3 regions of the Rhizobium sp. 862_C5_N1_2 genome follow, and region 1 is predicted to be linked to each of the others. Evidence: predicted binding sites of a transcription regulator. Region 1 holds the regulator's gene; each other region holds the start of a gene.

The links. Region 1 encodes PhoB, which activates phosphate uptake and scavenging genes when phosphate is short. Its sites were predicted from a motif close to TGTCATNNANCTGTCAT; they were not measured.
Region 2: ACD590_RS18335 (esterase-like activity of phytase family protein) is a predicted target of PhoB. The motif match lies at 1,840-1,856, and genes of this name have one in related genera.
Region 3: ACD590_RS11035 (UDP-2,3-diacylglucosamine diphosphatase) is a predicted target of PhoB. The motif match lies at 4,461-4,477, and genes of this name have one in related genera.

The regions. Positions count from the first base shown of each region.
Region 1 covers NZ_JBPWPT010000001.1:199,336-206,012, reverse strand. Annotated here, with positions in the region: gene argF (ornithine carbamoyltransferase) at 1-217, opposite strand, end outside; gene ACD590_RS01050 (aspartate aminotransferase family protein) at 260-1,459, opposite strand; gene ACD590_RS01045 (GcrA family cell cycle regulator) at 1,880-2,413, shown strand; gene phoB (phosphate regulon transcriptional regulator PhoB) at 2,678-3,361, opposite strand; gene phoU (phosphate signaling complex protein PhoU) at 3,509-4,222, opposite strand; gene pstB (phosphate ABC transporter ATP-binding protein PstB) at 4,267-5,082, opposite strand; gene pstA (phosphate ABC transporter permease PstA) at 5,098-6,420, opposite strand; gene pstC (phosphate ABC transporter permease subunit PstC) at 6,417-6,677, opposite strand, start outside.
Region 2 covers NZ_JBPWPT010000001.1:3,671,273-3,677,949, forward strand. Annotated here, with positions in the region: gene ACD590_RS18320 (ArsR/SmtB family transcription factor) at 1-73, shown strand, start outside; gene ACD590_RS18325 (helix-turn-helix transcriptional regulator) at 150-686, shown strand; gene ACD590_RS18330 (NAD-dependent epimerase/dehydratase family protein) at 784-1,767, shown strand; gene ACD590_RS18335 (esterase-like activity of phytase family protein) at 2,017-3,504, shown strand; RNA gene ssrS (6S RNA) at 3,586-3,744, opposite strand; gene ACD590_RS18345 (cell division protein ZapA) at 3,814-4,191, opposite strand; gene ACD590_RS18350 (DUF4164 domain-containing protein) at 4,207-4,482, opposite strand; gene tkt (transketolase) at 4,816-6,677, shown strand, end outside.
Region 3 covers NZ_JBPWPT010000001.1:2,181,853-2,188,529, reverse strand. Annotated here, with positions in the region: gene ACD590_RS11050 (NADP-dependent malic enzyme) at 1-1,579, opposite strand, end outside; gene ACD590_RS11045 (FAD-binding oxidoreductase) at 1,814-3,253, shown strand; gene ACD590_RS11040 (histidine phosphatase family protein) at 3,552-4,301, opposite strand; gene ACD590_RS11035 (UDP-2,3-diacylglucosamine diphosphatase) at 4,509-5,348, shown strand; gene ACD590_RS11030 (MFS transporter) at 5,514-6,677, shown strand, end outside.

The sequences.
Region 1 (6,677 bases):
ACAGCGTTTCGCCGCCGAGCTGGCGCATGCCGACGTCGAAGGAGACGCGGGTGCGCGTCGACGGCTTCTCGAAGATCATCGCCAGCATCTTGCCGGCGAGCGGCTTGTCGCCCTTGCCGGCTTTGAAGGCCTGCTTGCGGGCGAGCGCATCGTTCATGATGGTTCTGAGATCGGCTGATGTGACCGCCGAAAGATCGAGGAAATGTTTAGGGCTCATATCGTCTTCTTACCTGTGCTGCGCCCGAAGGCGGCAATCTCTTCAAGCCGTCTTCTTGACCTTGGAGGCGCGAATGCTTTCGGCGGCGCGCTCGATGCGGGCAAGGCCCTCGCGGGCTTCCTCGGCGGTAACCACGAGGGGCGGAAGAAGGCGGATGACGTTGTCGCCGGCGGGTACACCGAGCAGATGGGCGGCGCGGATCGCCTGCAGCAGTTCGGCTGAGGGAACGGCAGCCTTGATGCCGAGCAACAGCCCCTCGCCTCTGATATCTTCGATCACATCGGGGTAGCGATCCTTCAGTGAGGCGAGGCCCTGGCGGAAGACCAGTGCGACGTCGCGCACATGCTGGAGGAAGCCATCGGCAAGGATGATGTCGAGCACGGCACTGCCGACGGCCATGGCGAGCGGATTGCCGCCATAGGTCGAGCCATGCGTGCCGGCCTTCATGCCGGAGGCGGCCTCTGAAGTGGCAAGGCAGGCGCCGAGCGGGAAACCGCCGCCGATGCCCTTGGCGACAGCCATGATGTCGGGGGTGACGCCCGCCCATTCATGGGCGAAGAGCTTGCCGGTGCGGCCGACGCCGGTCTGGACCTCGTCGAGGATCAACAGCAGGCCGTTGTCGTCGCAGAGCTGGCGGAGCGCCTTCATGAATTCGGTGGTGGCAGGACGGACGCCGCCCTCGCCCTGCACCGGCTCGATGAGAATCCCAGCCGTGGCATCGGTGATAGCGGCGCGGACCGCTTCGATGTCGCCGAAAGCCACCTGATCGAAACCCGGCGCCTTGGGGCCGAAGCCTTCGAGATATTTCTCCTGGCCGCCGGCGGCGATCGTCGCCAGCGTCCGTCCGTGGAAGGCGCCTTCGAAGGTGATGATATGGAAGCGCTCGGGATGGCCCTTGGAAAACTGGTAGCGGCGCGCCGTCTTGATCGCGCATTCGAGCGCCTCGGCACCCGAATTGGTGAAGAACACCTTGTCGGCGAAGGTGGCGTCCGTCAGCCGTTTTGCCAGACGCTCCTGGCCGGGGATCTCATAGATGTTCGAGAGGTGCCAGACCTTGTCGGCCTGCTCCTTCAGTGCACCCACAACATGCGGATTGCTGTGGCCGACTGAGGTAACGGCAACGCCGGCGCCGAAATCGAGATATCGCTCGCCGCTTTCGGTGATCAGCCACACGCCCTCGCCTCGCTCGAACCGCAGCGGGGCACGAGAATAGGTGTCATAAAGCGGCGCGGCTTCAGCCATGGCGCGATCTCCATCAAAGTTGCCGGGCAATGACTCCGGCTAAGGAAACCAGGCCCGAAAAATCAAAAATGCCGCCTTGCGGCGGCGAGTGGCACTATTTCCTTTTCGCGCTGCAATGTCAACAAAACTGCGCCCTTAGCGCATGCAGCAAGGGTGTACAGCGGCATTTTCAGTCTTCAACAGGCATTATTGCAGAAATGCCACGCAGAGGCAGCAAGTTGGGGAAAACTACGAATTCGATTCATCCGGATTCATGCGACTCTTGTCACGGAGTCAGCCTCACACTAGGTTAAAGATCAATTACTAGACTGCATGCGGCGGAACTAGTCACCAAAATTGATCAAGCGTTTCTTGTTTCGGAGCTCCCGGGACAACGGTGAGGGATTCTGCCATCACCAACGCAAAAGGTGGAGACAGGGCATGAACTGGACAGACGAGCGGGTCGAGAAACTCAAGAAACTTTGGGCCGAAGGACTGAGCGCCAGCCAGATCGCTGCGCAGCTTGGCGGAGTCAGCAGAAATGCGGTCATCGGCAAAGTGCACCGGCTGAGCCTGCCCGGCCGTGCCAAGGCCGGCGGCACCAACACCGCCGCACGAACGCCGAAGCGCAATACGTCGGCGCCGCGCGCGCCGAACTACGCCTCACGGGTCGCCACGCGCACCGTTACCCGCCAGCAGGGCGCGACCATGCTGAAGGAAGAGATCGAGATCGAAACGATCGAGGAAATGGAATACGTGCCGAGAGGCAACGTGGTCGTGCCGATTTCCCGACGCCTCGGCCTGACGGAACTGACCGAACGCACCTGCAAGTGGCCGGTCGGCGATCCGCTGAAGGACGACTTCCATTTCTGCGGCTGCGAATCCCCCGACAATTCGCCCTATTGCAGCTACCACCAGAAGCTTGCCTACCAGCCGGTCAACGAACGCCGCCGGGCGGCCGCGCGGGCCAGCTGAGCGGCGCCCGACCATCGTTAGAATGCAGAAACGGGCCGAGTGGCCCGTTTTTTTATGCAATGTTGGTTCGTGCCTATGGCTGCCCCTCATCCGGCTGCCGCCACCTTCTCCCCGCGCGCGGGGAGAAGGGGATATGCCGTGACCTCTCCGTTCCCCGCCAACCTTTCGCGGGGCACGTCCCCTCGCCCCGTTTACGGGGAGAGGGTTAGGGTGAGGGGCAGACGTCAGCACGAGCGACTTTGTCAGCAACTCAAATGGAAGCCCTCAGGCTTCCATCGAATAACCGGCGCCGCGGACGGTGCGGATGACGTCCTGCATGTTGGAAAAATTCAGCGCCTTGCGCAGGCGGCCGACATGGACGTCGACGGTGCGCTCGTCGACATAGATATCGTGGCCCCAGACGCCGTCCAGAAGCTGCGAGCGGGAGAAGACCCGGCCCGGTGACGACATCAGGAATTCCAGCAGGCGGAATTCGGTGGGGCCGAGGCGGACTTCGCGGGTCTTGCGATGGACGCGATGGGTCTCGCGGTCGAGCTCGATGTCACCGCATTTCAGCACCGTCGACAGCACCTCGGGACGGGCGCGACGCAGCATCGCCTTGACGCGGGCAACGAGCTCGGGGGTCGAGAAGGGCTTGACGACATAATCGTCGGCGCCCGTCGACAATCCGCGAACACGCTCGCTCTCTTCGCCGCGCGCCGTCAGCATGATGATCGGCAGGCGCTCGGTTTCCGGCCGCATGCGCAGGCGCCGGCAGAGCTCGATGCCGGAGACGCCGGGCAGCATCCAATCAAGGATGAGAAGATCGGGCGTGCGCTCCTGAAGCCGCATTTCGGCTTCGTCGCCACGAAGGATGGTATCGACCTCGAAGCCTTCCGCTTCGAGATTGTAGCGAAGAAGCACGCTGAGGGCTTCCTCGTCTTCAACAACTGCAACTCTCGGGATCATGCGTGTCGGTCTCCTCGCGCATGATCCTTAAATCGGGGGTGATTTAAGCAATGCATCCTGCGCAAATTCAGAAATTGGCTGCGACCTCATTGCGCGCCCGGACGGGCGCGCACGCAATTGACTGGTCCGGGCGACTGGCCCGGGCGGCTATTCCGTCACCGCGCCGACGGTGTTGGCGCTGTCGTCCTTCGGACGGTCGCCTTCCGGCTGAGCACCTGTCGTCATGTAGAAGATCGTCTCGGCGATGTTGGTGGCGTGGTCGCCGATACGCTCGATGTTCTTGGCGCAGAAGAGAAGATGCGTGCAGCTGGTGATGTTGCGCGGATCTTCCATCATGTAGGTCAGGAGCTCGCGGAACAGCGAGGTGTACATCGCGTCGATCTCGTTGTCGCGTTCGCGGATCGCATTCGCCTTGTCTGCGGAACGATTGGTGTAGACGTCGAGCACTTCCTTGAGCTGGACGAGCGCCAGCTCGGACAGATGCTCGAGGCCGCGGGCGAGCTTGCGGGGAACGCCGGTGCTTTGGACGGCGATGACGCGCTTGGCGGTGTTCTTGCCGAGGTCGCCGACACGTTCGAGATCGGCGGCGATGCGGATCGAACCCATGATTTCGCGCAGGTCCGAAGCCATTGGCTGACGGCGAGCGATGGTGACGATCGCCTTGTCGCCGATTTCGCGTTCGGCATGATCGAGGATCACATCGTCCGAAATGACCTTCTGCGCCAGCGCGGTATCGCCGTTGACGAGAGCGCGCACGGCTTCGCTGACCATCTGCTCGGCCAGGCCGCCCATTTCGGAAATCCGCCTGGACAGGAACTTCAAATCATCATCATAGGCAGAAAAAATATGTGTCGATGCCATGGGGCTTTATCCTCGAATAACGGGAAGGCTTGGTGTCGCCAAAATCAGCCGAAGCGACCCATGATGTAGTCCTGGGTGCGCGGATCGTCGGGATTGGTGAACATCTTGTCGGTGTCGTTCTCCTCGACGAGATTGCCGAGGTGGAACATGGCGGTGCGCTGCGAGACGCGCGCGGCCTGCTGCATGGAGTGGGTGACGATGACGATCGTGTAGTTCTCGCGCAGCTCGTGGATCAGCTCCTCGACCTTGGCGGTGGCGATCGGGTCGAGCGCCGAGCAGGGTTCGTCCATCAGGATGACTTCAGGGCTGACGGCAACGGCACGGGCAATGCAGAGGCGCTGCTGCTGGCCACCCGACAGGCCGGTGCCGGACTCGTGCACGCGGTCCTTGACTTCGTTCCAGAGACCGGCGCGCTGCAGGCTGGTCTCGACGATCTGGTCGAGATCGGCCTTCGACTTGGCAAGGCCATGGATGCGCGGGCCGTAGGAGACGTTTTCGTAGATCGTCTTCGGGAACGGGTTCGGCTTCTGGAAGACCATGCCGACGCGGGCGCGAAGTTCGACGACGTCGATATCGGGATCATAGATATCGTCGGCATCAAGCGTGATCTTGCCAGTGACGCGGCAGCCGTCGATCGTGTCGTTCATGCGGTTGAGGCTGCGCAGGAAGGTCGACTTGCCGCAGCCGGACGGGCCGATCAGGGCGGTTACGGTGTTTTCGCGGACGTTCAGATTCACATCGAAAAGCGCGCGCTTTTCGCCGTAGTAAACCGAGACATCCTTTCCGATCATCTTATACGGGACGTTGCTCATCTTCTGATCCAGCGCCTTTTCAACTGCAGCTTCCGTCAACATATTCATGATGTTTAACTCCGTTTACCAGCGGCGCTCGAAGCGACGACGCAAGAGGATGGCGCCCATGTTCATGACGATCAGGAACAGGAGCAGGACGATGATGGCACCCGAAGTACGCTCAACGAAGGCACGTTCGGCCTCGTTGGCCCACATATAGACCTGTACGGGCAGAGCCGTCGAGGGATCGAGCGGCGTCGTCGGCGCGTTGGCGACGAAGGCGACCATGCCGATCAAGAGCAGCGGCGCGGTTTCGCCGAGCGCATGCGCCAGGCCGATGATCGTGCCGGTGAGGATGCCGGGCATGGCGAGCGGCAGAACGTGGTGGAACACCATCTGCATCTTCGAAGCGCCGAGGCCGAGCGCTGCGGCGCGGATCGACGGCGGCACGGCGCGTAGTGCCGCACGCGTGGCGATGATGATCGTCGGCAGGGTCATCAGCGTCAGCACCAGGCCACCGACCAGCGAGGCCGAGCGCGGCAGGCCGATGAAGTTGATGAAGACGGAAAGACCGAGCAGGCCGTAGACGATCGAAGGGACCGCGGCGAGGTTGTTGATGTTGACCTCGATCAGGTCCGTCAGCTTGTTCTTCGGTGCGAACTCCTCGAGATAGATCGAGGCGGCGACGCCGATCGGCAGAGCGAGCACGAGGACAATCAGCATCAGATAGAGCGAGCCGATCAGCGCGACGCCAAGGCCTGCGGCCTCCGGACGGCTGGAATTGCCGTTGACGAAGAGGCCGGTGTTGAACTGCTTGTGGAGAGCGCCGCTCGCCTTCAGCTCGTTCATCCAGGCAACCTGCTTGTCGTTGACCTTGCGGTTCTTCTCATCGACCGACAGGTCGATCTGGCCCTTGCTGGCGCTGTCGACATTGGCGTCGGCGAGCACCGTGACATTGACCGTCTTGCCGATAAGCGACGGATCGGCGACGACCATGTCGCGCAGCTGAACCGGCGCACCCTTGGAGAGCATGGCGGATGCATCGCGCACATCGGGACGGCTTGCGGCATTGACGTTCAGCTGCTTGACGATCGCGTCGCGCAGGAGAACCGGGTAGTTGGCGGCGATCAGCACCGAAGGGTCGGTCGCACGCTTATTGTTCGGATCGATCGTCTTCTCGGAGAATTCGATCGGCAGGGTAATCGCCGTCTGCTGGAAGGCGGTATAGCCTTTGCCGATCACCGTCCACAGCAGGATGAAGAGGAAGACGAGGCCGAAGGTGATGGCGGCGATGCCATAGGCCTGGAACCGGCGCTCGGCGGCGTAGCGGCGCTTGATGCCGATGTCGCGGCGCACGGGCGCCTTGGAAACGGTGACGCCTGATGTGGGAGAAACAATATCCGTCATTCGTACTGCTCCCGGTATTTGCGCACGATGTAGAGCGCATAGATATTGAGGCAAAGCGTGATGCAGAACAGCGTGATGCCAAGGGCAAAGGCAACCAGCGTCTGCGGCGAGGTGAACTCAAGGTCACCAGTCAGCTGGTTGACGATCTTGACGGTCACCGTCGTCATCGGCTCGAAGGGGTTGATCTGGATGCGGGCGGCGACACCGGCGGCCAGCACGACGATCATGGTTTCGCCGATGGCGCGCGAGGCCGTCAT
Region 2 (6,677 bases), 3.5 Mb from region 1:
CAGCGCCTATGCCGGCCATGCGCTCTCTATCCTCGACCGGCTGAAAGGCGACCTGGAAGGTCAGCCTGAATAATGACCCGGCGTCAAACCGCCTTGCCGCCCGGTCCGCCGAAGCCTTATGCTGGCAAAAACGGCACGGGATCAGACGGATGACGATATCGGGAGCCGGCATACGCCGCATGCGGCTGCTGCGCAGCATGAAGCAAGGACATCTCGCCGAGCTCCTCGGCGTCAACCAGGCGACGATCTCACGCTGGGAGCGCGATCAGCTCGCCCTATCACCCGAAACGGCCGGCAAGCTGGAACGGATTTTCGCCTCGCCGCGACATGCAGCAGTCGATGCGGCGCTGAAGCGGCTGGTCGAGGATTCCGTCCGGCCGGTGCATCTGATCTGCGACCGCACCCACCGGCTGCTCTCCGCCTCCCGCCCGCGGCAGGCGGAGTGGCGGGCGCCGCTCGGCGCCTTTCTCGGCCGTTCTCTGTTCTCCTACGCCTCCGCCGAGATCGCCGCCGCAGAGCAGTCGCTGGAGGAGCGCGGCTGGCACACGGGTAAGCTCTCGTCGCTGACCCTCGAAACCGGCGCCAACGGCAATGCTCTGCTGCCGATCGCCGCCGGCCGCGTGACCTGGGAAAGGATCATGCTTTCCGATGGCAGCGCCGGCCGTCTCGTCACGACCATCGGCTGAGGCTGCAGCTTTCCTGCATTCCCATGCATAATTTATGCGTTGTCTGGAAACCTTAGTCTTTATAGCGTCCGCCGCCGAACGGTTAGGAGACGATGTGATGACGATACTGGTGACCGGAAGTGCCGGCCATCTCGGCGAGGCGCTGATGCGAACGCTGAGGGCGGAAAGCCGCTGGGTGCGCGGCATCGATATCATGCCCTCGGCTTTCACCGACATGGTCGGCTCGATCAGTGATCGCGCCTTCGTCCGGCAGGCGATGTCAGGCATCAGCCACGTCATCCATGCCGCGACGCTGCACAAGCCGCATGTAGCGACCCACGGCAATTACGATTTCCTCGACACCAATATCGCCGGCACTCTGCACCTGCTCGAAGAGGCGACCGCCGCAGGCGTCGCAAGCTTCGTCTTCACCAGCACCACCAGCACCTTCGGCGCGGCATTGACGCCGGTTGCCGGAGAACCGGCGGCATGGGTGACCGAGGACGTGCTTTCCGTCGCAAAAAACATCTACGGCGTAACGAAACTCGCCGCCGAAGGCCTGTGCGAACTCTTTGCCCGCAAATCCGGCCTGCCGGTGGTCATTCTCAGGACGTCGCGCTTCTTTCCCGAAAACGACGACGACCCCGCCATTCGCAACAGATATTCGGCGGAGAATGCCCAGGCCAACGAGCTTCTTCACCGCCGCGTCGACATCAGCGATGTGGTCGGCGCCCATCTGCTGGCGCAGGAAAAGGCGCCGGCAATCGGCTTTGGCCGCTACATCGTCTCCGCCACGACGCCGTTTTCGGCGAGCGATCTTGCCGCGATCAGGCATAACGCGCCTCATGTCGTCGAACGGCTATTCCCGGGTGCAGGCGCCCTCTACGCGTCACGCGGCTGGAAGATGTTTCCGGCGCTCGACCGTGTCTATGTCAACGAACGCGCAAGACGGGACCTCGGCTGGCAGCCGCGATATGATTTCCGTTTCGTTCTCGATTGCCTGCGCGACGACAGGGAATGGCGAAGCCCCTTGGCACTGGATATCGGCTCCAAAGGCTACCACGACGAAATCTTTGCCGAAGGGCCTTATCCGGTCGGATAGAGCAGCGAGCTGGAATGCGGATAGCCGAAAGCTGAGATCGTCTTCAGCACGACGCTTTCACTGAGAAGTAAGTGTCATCCAGATATCATGATCCCGTCATAGACCGTCTGCCGGGGATATGGGGCGACGAAATCCAGGGCCTGTTGTGCCATCGGGAAATCGAATCCAGGCCGGGGTGTCATTTGAAGCGGTGTCCAGCCTGCAGGCGGAAACCGTTTCGAGAGCGCTTTTGACCGAGAGGGTATTTCCATGAAGAGTATAAGACCGTACGCATCGCGGCTGTTCGCCGCGGTTCTCGCCGCATCCGCCGCCATTCCGGCCGTCGCAAGTGCCGAGAATTCCGCCACCGTCGGTGGCCTCACCTTCGTCAACAAGGGCCTGGTCGGCATCGGGCGTATCCCGGCCAACGAGCGCGACAAATTCGGCGAGACCTTCGGTTCCGGCTCGGGCATGGCGGTCGATCAGGCCGCCTGGAGCCGCGACGGCGCCAGCTATAAGGGCACGCTCTACCTGCTGCCCGACCGCGGTTACAACGCCGTTGGCACCGTCGACTATCGGCCCCGCCTGAACACCATCTCGATCGGCCTGACACCGACCGCTCCGGGTGCGGCACCCGAGGCCGGCAAGGAACAGTCTGGCGTCGACGCAAAGCTCGTCGATTCCACGCTCTTCATCGACGACAAGGGTGGCGACATGACGGGTCTCGACCCGGAATCCGCCGTCCGCCCCGCTGCCGGCGATTTTCCGCCGCTGCCGCAGGCGACGAACGGCAAGATCGCGCTCGACAATGAAGCCATCATCCGCATGGCCGACGGTACCATGTTCGTCAGCGATGAATATGGCCCTTATATCTATCACTTCTCGGCCGACGGCCACCTGCTGTCTGCCACCCAGCCGCCGAAAGCTCTTTTGCCGATGCGCAAGGGCGCGCTGAGCTTCGCCTCCAACAATCCCGGCCCCGGCGCATCCGCGCCGGACCCGAAGGATCCAGAGACCGGCCGCCAGAACAACCAGGGTCTCGAAGGCATGGCGATGACGCCGGACGGTAAGTTCATCATATCAGTGCTGCAGTCGGCTGCCCGCCAGGACGGCGGCGATTCCGGCTCGACCCGCCAAAATACCCGCGCCATGATCTATGACGCCGCCGATCCCGATCATCTGAAACTGGTGCACGAATCTGTCGTACCGCTGCCGGTCTTCAAGGACGCCAAGGACAAGACGACGATCGCCGCGGAGAGCGAAATCGTCGCTCTTTCCGACAAGACCTTTCTGATGCTCGCCCGCGACAGCGGCAACGGCCAGGGCCTGAAGGGTGACACCTCGCTCTACCGCAAGGTCGGTATTGTCGACGTTTCCGCTGCGACCGACATCGCCGGCAGCGATTTCGACGCCGGCAAGCCGATCGCGCCGAAGGGCGTCGTCGATCCCTCGCTGACGCCGGCGACGCTGACACCCTTCATCGATCTCAACGACAAGGCCGAGCTTGCCCGCTTCGGCCTGCACAACGGCACGCCGAACGACAAGAACAATCTGTCGGAAAAATGGGAAGCCATGGGGCTTGCGAGCGTTCTCGACCCGAACCTGCCGGACGACTACTTCCTGTTCGTCGCCAATGACAACGACTTCTTGACGCAGGATGGTTTCCAGGTGGGTGCAGCCTACAAGGCGGACGGCGGTGCCGACGTCGACACCATGTTCCAGGTCTTTCAGGTCACCCTTCCAGGTCTGAAGAAGTAGTCGCGCACTGACAAGGGCGGACGCGGAAGCCGCGCGTTCGCCCGCCATATCCGGAATCCCTGCCGACGATAAAAGGGAAGGGTGCGATCCACGACCACCGATGGATGTTTACGATCCTGGGTGCCTACAAACGTAGGTGGGCGCCGTGTGTCCAGGCCCACGGGCCTGGCCAGGGACAGCTCCCTTTGGATCGAGTATGGCCCCAGGGATTGTGGTTCCTGTCGAGAGGCGCAGACCGCATGGCGATATATAAGGTTGTTTGCGCTGACGCGCCAGTGGCGACGGAAGGCCGCCCCTATTTAATTGAGATCAATTGAGTTCCGGGGCGGACCGGCCATTCAGCTTGTCGGTGATGCCGCGGATGCGGCTCGAGACCTCGCTCAGCGCTGCCGCAAGATTTTCTTCGGTCCGGGCGGTCGCAGCAAGCACCGTATCGCGATTGCCGCGTAGCGACTCGAGCTCGGATTCCAATCCGGCCACGCGGCGCGTCAGCTCGGCAATCTCGTCCACGATCATGATGCCGGCCATGACGGTGATCCTGAGATCACCGATTTCCCCGAACTGGTCCTTGAGATGGCCGACATAGCGGTCGAAACGGGTGGCGAGATCGGTCAGGTGATCCTCCTGCCCTTCCTCGCAGGCCATGCGATAGGCCTTGCCGTCGATCGTTACCGTCACCTGCGCCATGCCAAACTCTTTCTATCAGCGATCCAGAACTGCGCGGATCGTTTCCATCGCCGTCACCAGCCGCCGCGATACTTCGCGATTGACCTCTTCCAGCCGGTTGGCGCGGAATTCGGCCTGATCGAGCTCCTGCGCCAGCCGGGAGCGGTCGGCGTGCACGCGCCGCACCTCGCCCTCGATCTCGCCCTGCTCGCGCTGCCGCTCGACGCGCATGTCGACGGCGTTTTCGAGGCTCGAAATCGCCTGTCTCAATTCGTTGAGCGCTGCTTCCATGGTTTTGCCTGTGGGCATCATGTCTTTCCGATTCCCGCGCAGGATCCGCGAATCGGCACGCCGCGCCGATCCTGTGATTTCAAAAGGATATGCAGCTCGCCGACGGCCCGTCAATAAATCCTGTCACTTGTCCGCCAGCCTATCCTGTGGATGAGCGTTTTCCACATGCTCGTCGCATCAAATTCGTCATTTGTACAATCGCGCGATCAAATGTCAAAAATCGCCGCTGCCCGCCCGGATTTGGCCCGCCATTTATTGACTTGCCCGTCCCAACTGCTATGTCTCTGCCGCTTTCACTCGATGGTCTTGGAGGCTCGAGGCCATCCCCCGACACCCGGAACTTGCGGAAAAGCCATGACCTCTCCCGAACAACACGACCGGATGGCGAATGCGATCCGTTTTCTCGCCATGGACGCCGTTGAAAAGGCGAACTCCGGCCACCCGGGCATGCCGATGGGCATGGCTGACGTGGCAACGGTCCTGTTCACCAAATATCTGAAGTTCGATCCGAAGAAGCCGCACTGGCCGAACCGCGATCGCTTCGTGCTGTCGGCCGGCCATGGCTCGATGCTGCTCTACTCGGTGCTGTATCTGACCGGCTATCCTGACATGACGATCGAAGATCTGAAGCAGTTCCGTCAGCTCGGCTCGAAGACCGCCGGCCATCCGGAATATGGTCACGCGACCGGCATCGAAACGACCACCGGTCCGCTCGGCCAGGGTATTGCCAATTCCGTCGGCATGGCGATTGCCGAACGCAAGCTGCGCGAGGAATTCGGCTCCGATCTCCAGGATCACTATACCTATGCGATCTGCGGCGACGGCTGCCTGATGGAGGGCATCAGCCATGAAGCCATCGCGCTCGCCGGCCACCTGAAGCTCAACAAGCTCGTTCTGTTCTGGGACAACAACTCGATCACCATCGACGGCGCCGTGTCGCTGTCGGATTCCACCGATCAGATCGCCCGCTTCAAGGCCGTTCACTGGAACACGATCGAGATCGACGGTCACGATCAGGCCGCCATCGCCGACGCGATCGAAGCTGCCCACAAGTCCGACCGCCCGACCTTCATCGCCTGCAAGACGATCATCGGCTTTGGCGCCCCGAACAAGCAGGGCACCCACAAGGTCCACGGCAACCCGCTCGGCGCCGAGGAAATCGCTGCCACCCGCAAGGCGCTGAACTGGGAAGCCGAAGCCTTCGTCATCCCGTCTGATGTCCTTGACAGCTGGCGTGCAGCCGGCGCCCGCTCCGTCAAGCTCGTCAAGTCCTGGGAAGACGGCCTCGCCAAAGCTCCGGCCAGGGCCGAGTTCACCCGCCGCATGGCAGGCGAGCTGCCGGAAGGCTTCGACGCCGCGATCAGCGCATACAAGAAGAAGCTCGCCGAGACCAAGCCGACGGTTGCGACCCGCAAGGCTTCGGAAGACGCGCTCGAGGTCATCAACGGCTTCCTGCCGGAAACGCTCGGCGGCTCCGCCGACCTGACTCCGTCGAACAACACCAAGACCAGCCAGATGCATTCGATCACCCCGACTGATTTCGCCGGTCGTTACATGCATTGGGGCATCCGCGAGCATGGCATGGCGTCTGCCATGAACGGCATTGCGCTGCATGGCGGCCTCATCCCCTACAGCGGCGGCTTCCTGATCTTCTCGGATTATTGCCGCCCGCCGATCCGCCTTGCGTCGCTGATGGGCATCCGCGTCATTCACGTCCTGACGCATGACTCGATCGGCGTCGGCGAAGACGGCCCGACGCACCAGCCCGTCGAACAGCTCGCCGGTCTGCGCGCCATCCCGAATCTGATGGTCTTCCGTCCGGCCGACGCCACGGAAACGGCGGAATGCTGGCAGATCGCCATCAAGACGCACAACCGTCCTTCAGGCCTTGCTCTGACGCGTCAGAACCTGACGGCGGCTCGCACCGAATACAGCGAGAAGAACCTTTGCGAACAGGGCGCCTATGTGCTCGCCGGCAATGCCGACGCCAAGGTGACGATCTTCGCCTCCGGCTCCGAAGTCGAAATCGCCGTTGCGGCTCGTACGGCACTCGAAGCCAAGGGCGTCACCGTCCGCGTCGTATCGGTTCCCTGCACGGAACTGTTCTTCGAGCAGCCGGAAGCCTATCGCAAGCAAATCCTCGGCAACTCGCCGGTCAAGATTGCCGTCGAAGCCGCCGTTCGCGAAGGCTGGGATGCGTTCATCGGACCGGAAGG
Region 3 (6,677 bases), 2.0 Mb from region 1:
AGAGATCGACATATTCGCGGAAGCGCGGATCGTCTTCCGGGTTGATGACCTCGAAATCCTGCAGCGGCCGGATGCGCAGGCCGTAGCGCTTCAGGCGTGTCTCGATGACTTGCGGGCGGCCGATCAGGATCGGTTCGGCAAGGCCTTCCTCGAGCAGTACCTGGGCGGCGCGCAATACGCGTTCGTCTTCGCCTTCGGAGAAGATGACGCGCTTGCGCTCGGCGGCCTTGGCCGCAGTGAAGATCGGTTTCATGACGAAACCGGAGCGGAAGACGAAGCGGTTCAGCTGGTCGAGATAGGCGTCGAAATCCTGGATCGGGCGGCGCGCGACGCCGCTCTGTTCGGCGGCCTTGGCGACCGCAGGCGCGATGCGCAGGATCAGGCGCGGATCGAAGGGCGAGGGGATCAGATAATCGGGGCCGAAAACCGGGGTCTCGCCGGAGTAGGCGCGGGCGGCGACATCCGACGGCTCTTCGCGGGCAAGGGCTGCGATGGCGCGTACGGCCGCCATCTTCATTTCCTCATTGATCGTCTCGGCGCCGCAATCGAGCGCGCCGCGGAAGATATAAGGGAAGCAGAGGACGTTGTTGACCTGATTGGCGAAATCCGAGCGGCCGGTGCAGATCATCGCATCGGGGCGGGCAGCACGGGCGAGATCCGGCATGATCTCCGGCGTCGGATTGGCAAGCGCCATGATCAACGGCTTGTCGGCCATCTGCGCCAGCAATTCCGGCTTCAGCACGCCGGCCGCCGACAGGCCGAGGAAGACGTCGGCGCCGCCGATATTTTCGGCCAGCGTACGCGTGTCGCTCTTCTGGGCATAGATGGATTTCCATTCGTCCATCAGCTCGGTGCGGCCCTCATAGACGAGGCCTTCGAGATCGTGGACCCAGATGTTTTCGCGTTTTGCCCCGAGAATGACAAGCAGGTTGAGGCAGGCGAGGGCGGCGGCACCCGCGCCGGAGGCGACGATCTTGATGTCGGCGATGTTCTTACCGGCGAGTTCCAGCCCGTTCAGGATCGCAGCGGCGACGATGATCGCCGTGCCATGCTGATCGTCGTGGAAAACGGGGATCTTCATCTTCTCGCGCAGGCGCCGCTCGACGTCGAAACATTCCGGCGCCTTGATGTCCTCGAGGTTGATGCCGCCGAAGGTCGGCTCCAGCGAGGCTATGGTCGAAACCATCTGGTCGACGCCTGCGGCGTCGATCTCGATATCGAAGACGTCGATGCCGGCGAATTTCTTGAAGAGCACCGCCTTGCCCTCCATAACAGGTTTGGAGGCAAGCGGGCCGATATTGCCGAGGCCAAGCACGGCGGTGCCGTTGGAGATGACGGCAACGAGATTGGCGCGCGAGGTATATTCGGCTGCCATTTCGGGATTGTCACGGATAGCAAGGCAAGGGGCGGCAACGCCGGGCGAATAGGCGAGCGCCAGGTCGCGCTGATTGCCGAGCGGCTTGGTCGCCTGGATCTCCAGCTTGCCGGGGCGGGGATAGCGGTGGAAGAAAAGCGCCTGTTCGTCGAGATCGCCGCTCGTTAGGTTCTTTTCCGTCTTGGATTTTTCCGGGTGATCCATCGCCGCCTCCGTGCACGTCTTTTGGGGAGTTCCCTCCATACATCAATCGGATACGGGCGACAGTATGGAAATGAGGGATGGGAGAAGTTTTCGTGAGGTGGGCGGGGGACCCGCGGGACGACCATTCGACCCTGATGCCAATGGCTAATCCTTTTGGAAAACTTGTTTGACGACCTCAACAGGCGCAGGATGCCGGCTGCGACGGTGCGGGGCGCCGGTCGCATGGAGGAAATCATGGACAATTTGAACCTCACGACCCTGCAAAGGGGGCAGACGATGGTCAATGACGTGGCCATCGATGCTTTTGCCGCCGGATTTCGCGGCAGTCTCCTGACCAGTAAGGACATGGATTACAACGAAGCGCGGACGATCTGGAATGCGATGATCGACCGCCGGCCCGGGCTTATCGCGCGCTGCGCCGGTGCTGCCGATGTGGTGCGGGCGGTGCGGTTTGCACGCGACAATAATCTGCTCGTTTCGGTGCGTGGCGGCGGCCACGGCATCGCCGGCAATGCTGTCTGCGAGGGCGGTATCGTCATCGACCTGTCAGCGATGAAATCGGTGCGGGTCGATCCACAGACCAAGCGCGCCAGGATCGAGCCGGGCGCGACACTCGCCGACGTCGACAAGGAAACGCTGGCCTTCGGGCTGGTGCTGCCGACCGGCATCAATTCCACGACCGGCATCGCCGGCCTGACACTCGGCGGCGGTTTCGGCTGGCTGACCCGCAAATTCGGGCTGACGCTCGATAATCTGCTTTCGGTTGATGTGGTGACGGCCGATGGCGAGCTGGTCAAGGCGAGCGAAAAAGAAATGCCGGATCTCTTCTGGGCGCTGCGCGGCGGCGGCGGCAATTTCGGCGTCGTGACTTCTTTCGAATTCCAGCTCAACCCTCTCAACACAGAGGTTCTGGCCGGGCTCGTCGTGCATCCCTTCGCCGATGCTGAAAAGGTGCTCAAGGAGTACCGGCAGGCGCTGGAGGCGGCCCCTGACGAACTGACCTGTTGGGTGGTGATGCGTCAGGCGCCGCCGCTGCCGTTCCTTCCGGCCGAATGGCACGGCAAGGAGATCGTGGTGCTGGCCATGTGCTATTGCGGAGACATTGCGGCGGGCGAAAAGGCAACGGCCAGATTGCGCGCGATCGGAAATCCGATTGCCGACGTCGTCGGCCCAGTGCCGTTCACCGGCTGGCAACAGGCATTCGACCCGCTGCTCACGCCCGGTGCGCGCAATTATTGGAAGAGCCAGGATTTCGCCTCTCTCTCGGATGCGGCGATCGACGTCCTGCTCAACGCCGTGCGCAAGCTGCCCGGACCGGAATGCGAGATCTTCATCGGCCATGTCGGTGGTGCTGCTGGCCGCGTACCCACCGAGGCGACTGCATTTCCGCAACGAAGCTCGCATTTCGTCATGAATGTGCATGCGCGCTGGCGGGAAGCCGGGATGGATGGAAGCTGTATCGGTTGGGCGCGGGAGCTCTTCGAGGCAACCAAGCCGCATTCGGTCGGCACCGCCTACATCAACTTCATGCCGGAGGACGAGGTCGATCGGGTCGAAAGCGCTTACGGCGCCAACTACGGTCGCCTTGCCGAAATCAAGCGGCGTTACGATCCGAACAATCTGTTCCGGATGAATCAGAACGTGAAACCGATGGCGGCGGTGCGAGCTGCCTGACGGGACTGGCGTGGAATCAAGGCGTTGGAGCCTCCGCCGCGCGCTTGCTTAACGCGCGGCGGACCTGCCCAAGGCGAGCCGCAACCGCGCGGTGATGTCGCTCCAATGCATTGAGGCGATCCTCATGATAGAGTCGGTTTGTGGCCAACGTCCTCGCCATCAAGGGGCTCTAGTTTCGGGGCAAGGCCACATGACGCATTGATGTTCGCTGCGCTTGAGGATTGGGCCGAATACGGCGCTGGCAATTTGGTGAGCGTGACCCGCCACTGGTTCTGTAGCGGCGCTCTGCAAGGCGTCGCTAACCGCCGGGCATCGGCCTAAGCGTCACGTCTGCGCCATAGGCATCGCGCAGTTCGCCTTCCTGTCCCGGCTGCCGGTCGGCGGCCTGATGCAGCAGGATCGACTCGTATCCTTGCGAGCGCGTCCCCTCGATCAGCGTGATATCGGCGTTTCCAGGATTGTCGGAGCGCTCGAACCACTCGACGGGGCGGTGCAGGAAATTCATTTCGACCGCCCGGTTGGTGACGCCATGACCGACGATCACAACGTTGCGGTCGCTATTTTCGGCATCGTGCATAACGGTCTGCAGGAACAGGCGCACCCGCTGGGCCACATCCGCCCGGCTTTCGCCATCCGGCGGTCGTGCGTAGAACTTGCCGCTGTTGCTGCGCAGCCTTGCCCATTTTTCGAACTCCTCGGGAAACTTCTGCTTCTGTTCGGCGTGGTCATAGATTTCGGTGAAGAGACCGAAATCCTGCTCGCGCAGCAGATAATCTTCCCTGATATCGCCGACGACGCTTTCCGGCAGGGCTTCGAGCAGCGCATCCTTGCTCTGCCGCGTCCTCAGAAAGGGCGAGTACCAGATCTGCAGCTTGCCGAAACCCGCGCTCGGCAATGCGTTGAGATAGGAGGCGATCACGCCGCCTGCCTCGAGTGCCTGCCGATGGCCCCACTGCGTCAGCGGCACGTTGTGATCGCCGAATTGGCGGTAGGCCTGTTCGTTGATGTTGCCGAGGGATTCGCCGTGGCGAACGAGAAAAAGACGCATCAGCCATCCCGCATTGTCGGATATGAATCGCCGCCATCATGAACGCCCTGAATGCGCAGGGCAACATGGTAGGCCTGGCGGCGACGGGCATCCTGCCCGCGCGGCGACAGGCATCCTGCCCGCGCGGAATGATCGGGTTTGCAGCGCTTTTCCCGGTCTTGTCATCTTCCTGAAACACGAGTCTGTTTTTGGAAGGCTAGATGAAAGATGGGACATGAGTGGCAGCTCGTGAAAGACATGATGGAACCCAGACATTTCCGCACGCTCTTCATTTCCGATGTCCATCTCGGCTCGAAGGCCGCGAAGGCCGACTTCCTGCTGGATTTCCTGCGCCACCACGAGGCCGATACGATCGTGCTGGTCGGCGACATCGTCGACGGCTGGCGCCTGAAGCGCAGCTGGTACTGGCCGCAGGTCTGCAACGATGTCGTCCAGAAGCTGTTGCGCAAGGCGCGCAAGGGCACGCGCGTCGTCTATATTCCCGGCAATCACGACGAATTCCTTCGGGCCTTCCCGGGCATGCATTTCGGCGGCATCGAGGTCGTCGAGCGCATGATGCATGACGGCGCCGACGGCAGAAAATATCTGATCCTGCACGGCGACGAGTTCGACGTCGTCGTCCGCAATGCCCGACTGCTCGCCTATCTCGGCGACTGGGCCTATGACACGGCGATCCGTATCAATATCATCCTAGCGGCGGTGCGCCGTCGCCTTGGCATGCCCTACTGGTCGTTCTCGGCCTGGGCGAAGCTGCAGGTCAAGCATGCCGTCAATTTCATCGGTGAATTCGAGCGTGTCGTGGCAGAGGAAGCCCGCAAAAATGGCGCCGATGGGGTGATCTGCGGACATATCCATCATGCCATCATCCAGGATATGGACGGTATCCGTTACATCAACACCGGTGATTGGGTGGAAAGTTGCACGGCGGTCGCCGAGCACGAGGATGGTACGTTCGAACTGATCACCTGGCGGGCGCTCGCCAGCAGTGTAACAGCACTTGCCGCCGTCGAGCGGGAAGACGCAGAACTGGCTCCACAAGCCGCCTGATTTTGGCGCCGGCGCATCCGCGCCTGCGCTCCCTCGAATTTAGCCGTTACCGTTAGGCGACAGGCCCTATTTATTTTCTAAAACGTTTCAGGACGGCTATTTCTCGCAATAGTCGCCTCCAGGGTGGTGTGTTAGGACAACGTCCAGTTTCCTTCAGGTCCACCCATGATTCCCGCTCAAAATTCCCCGACGGGTGAGGGAGCGCCGCCGCGCTTCCGGATGCTTAGCGCGCTTTCCTATTGCGCGCCGCTGCTCGTCAACGGCATCGTCCTGCCGTTTTTTCCCGTGTGGCTCGCAACCCACAGCTTCAGCGACCACGAGATCGGCATCATCCTTGCCATACCGATGGTGGTTCGCGTGTTGGTGGCGCCTGTCGTCGCCATGATCGCCGATCGATTGAAGGAGCGCGCCGACGTGCTGCTCTGGTCGGGTTGCCTGTCGCTGCTGACGGCGATCGCGCTGTTCTGGACGACGACCTTCTGGCCCGTGACGATCGTCTATGCGCTGCAGGGCGCCACTTTCGCGCCCTATGTGCCCGTCGTTGAATCGATCGTCATCTCGGGCGTGCGCCGCTGGGGGCTCGATTACGGATCGATGCGCGTGTGGGGCTCGATCGCGTTCATCGTCTCGACGCTGGTCGGGGGCCAGTTGATCAGCCGGTGGGGCGGCGAAATGGTGCTGCCGGTCATGGTGTTCGGCTTTATCATGACCGTTGTCATGGCGATCTTCTGTCCGCGCATCGGACCGACGCGACGGCGCGGCCAGCCGATCAACATTCCGGCAGCCACCGGCAGCGGTCTGCGCGAGCCGCACCTTCTGCTGCTTCTGATCGGCGTCGCCATCCAGCAGTCGAGCCATGCGGTGCTGAACGCCTTTTCCTCGATCTACTGGCATCATCTCGGCTTCTCCGGCACGCAGGTCGGCCTGCTCTGGAGCGCCGGCGTCGCTTCGGAAGTGACTGTGTTCTTCCTGTCGAAGCGTCTCAACCGTCGCTTCGACGCCTGGACGCTGATCCGCTTCGGTTGCGCCATCAGCGTCTGCCGCTGGATACTGTTTCCGATGAATACAGGCTTTGCCGGTTTCTTCCTGCTGCAATGTTTCCATGGCTTTACCTACGCCTTCGTGCATACCGGCGTGCAGCGGCGGATCGTGGCGACCGTGCAGGAAACGCAGGAATCCTCGGCGCAGGGCGCCTATTTCTTCTATGTCGGCATGGCGATGGCGCTGATGACCCTGGCGTCGGGTTATCTCTATGCCTGGCTCGGCGTCGTCAGCTATTACGTCATGGCCGTGGTCGCGTTCTCCGGCCTCGGCCTCGTCATCTCAGCC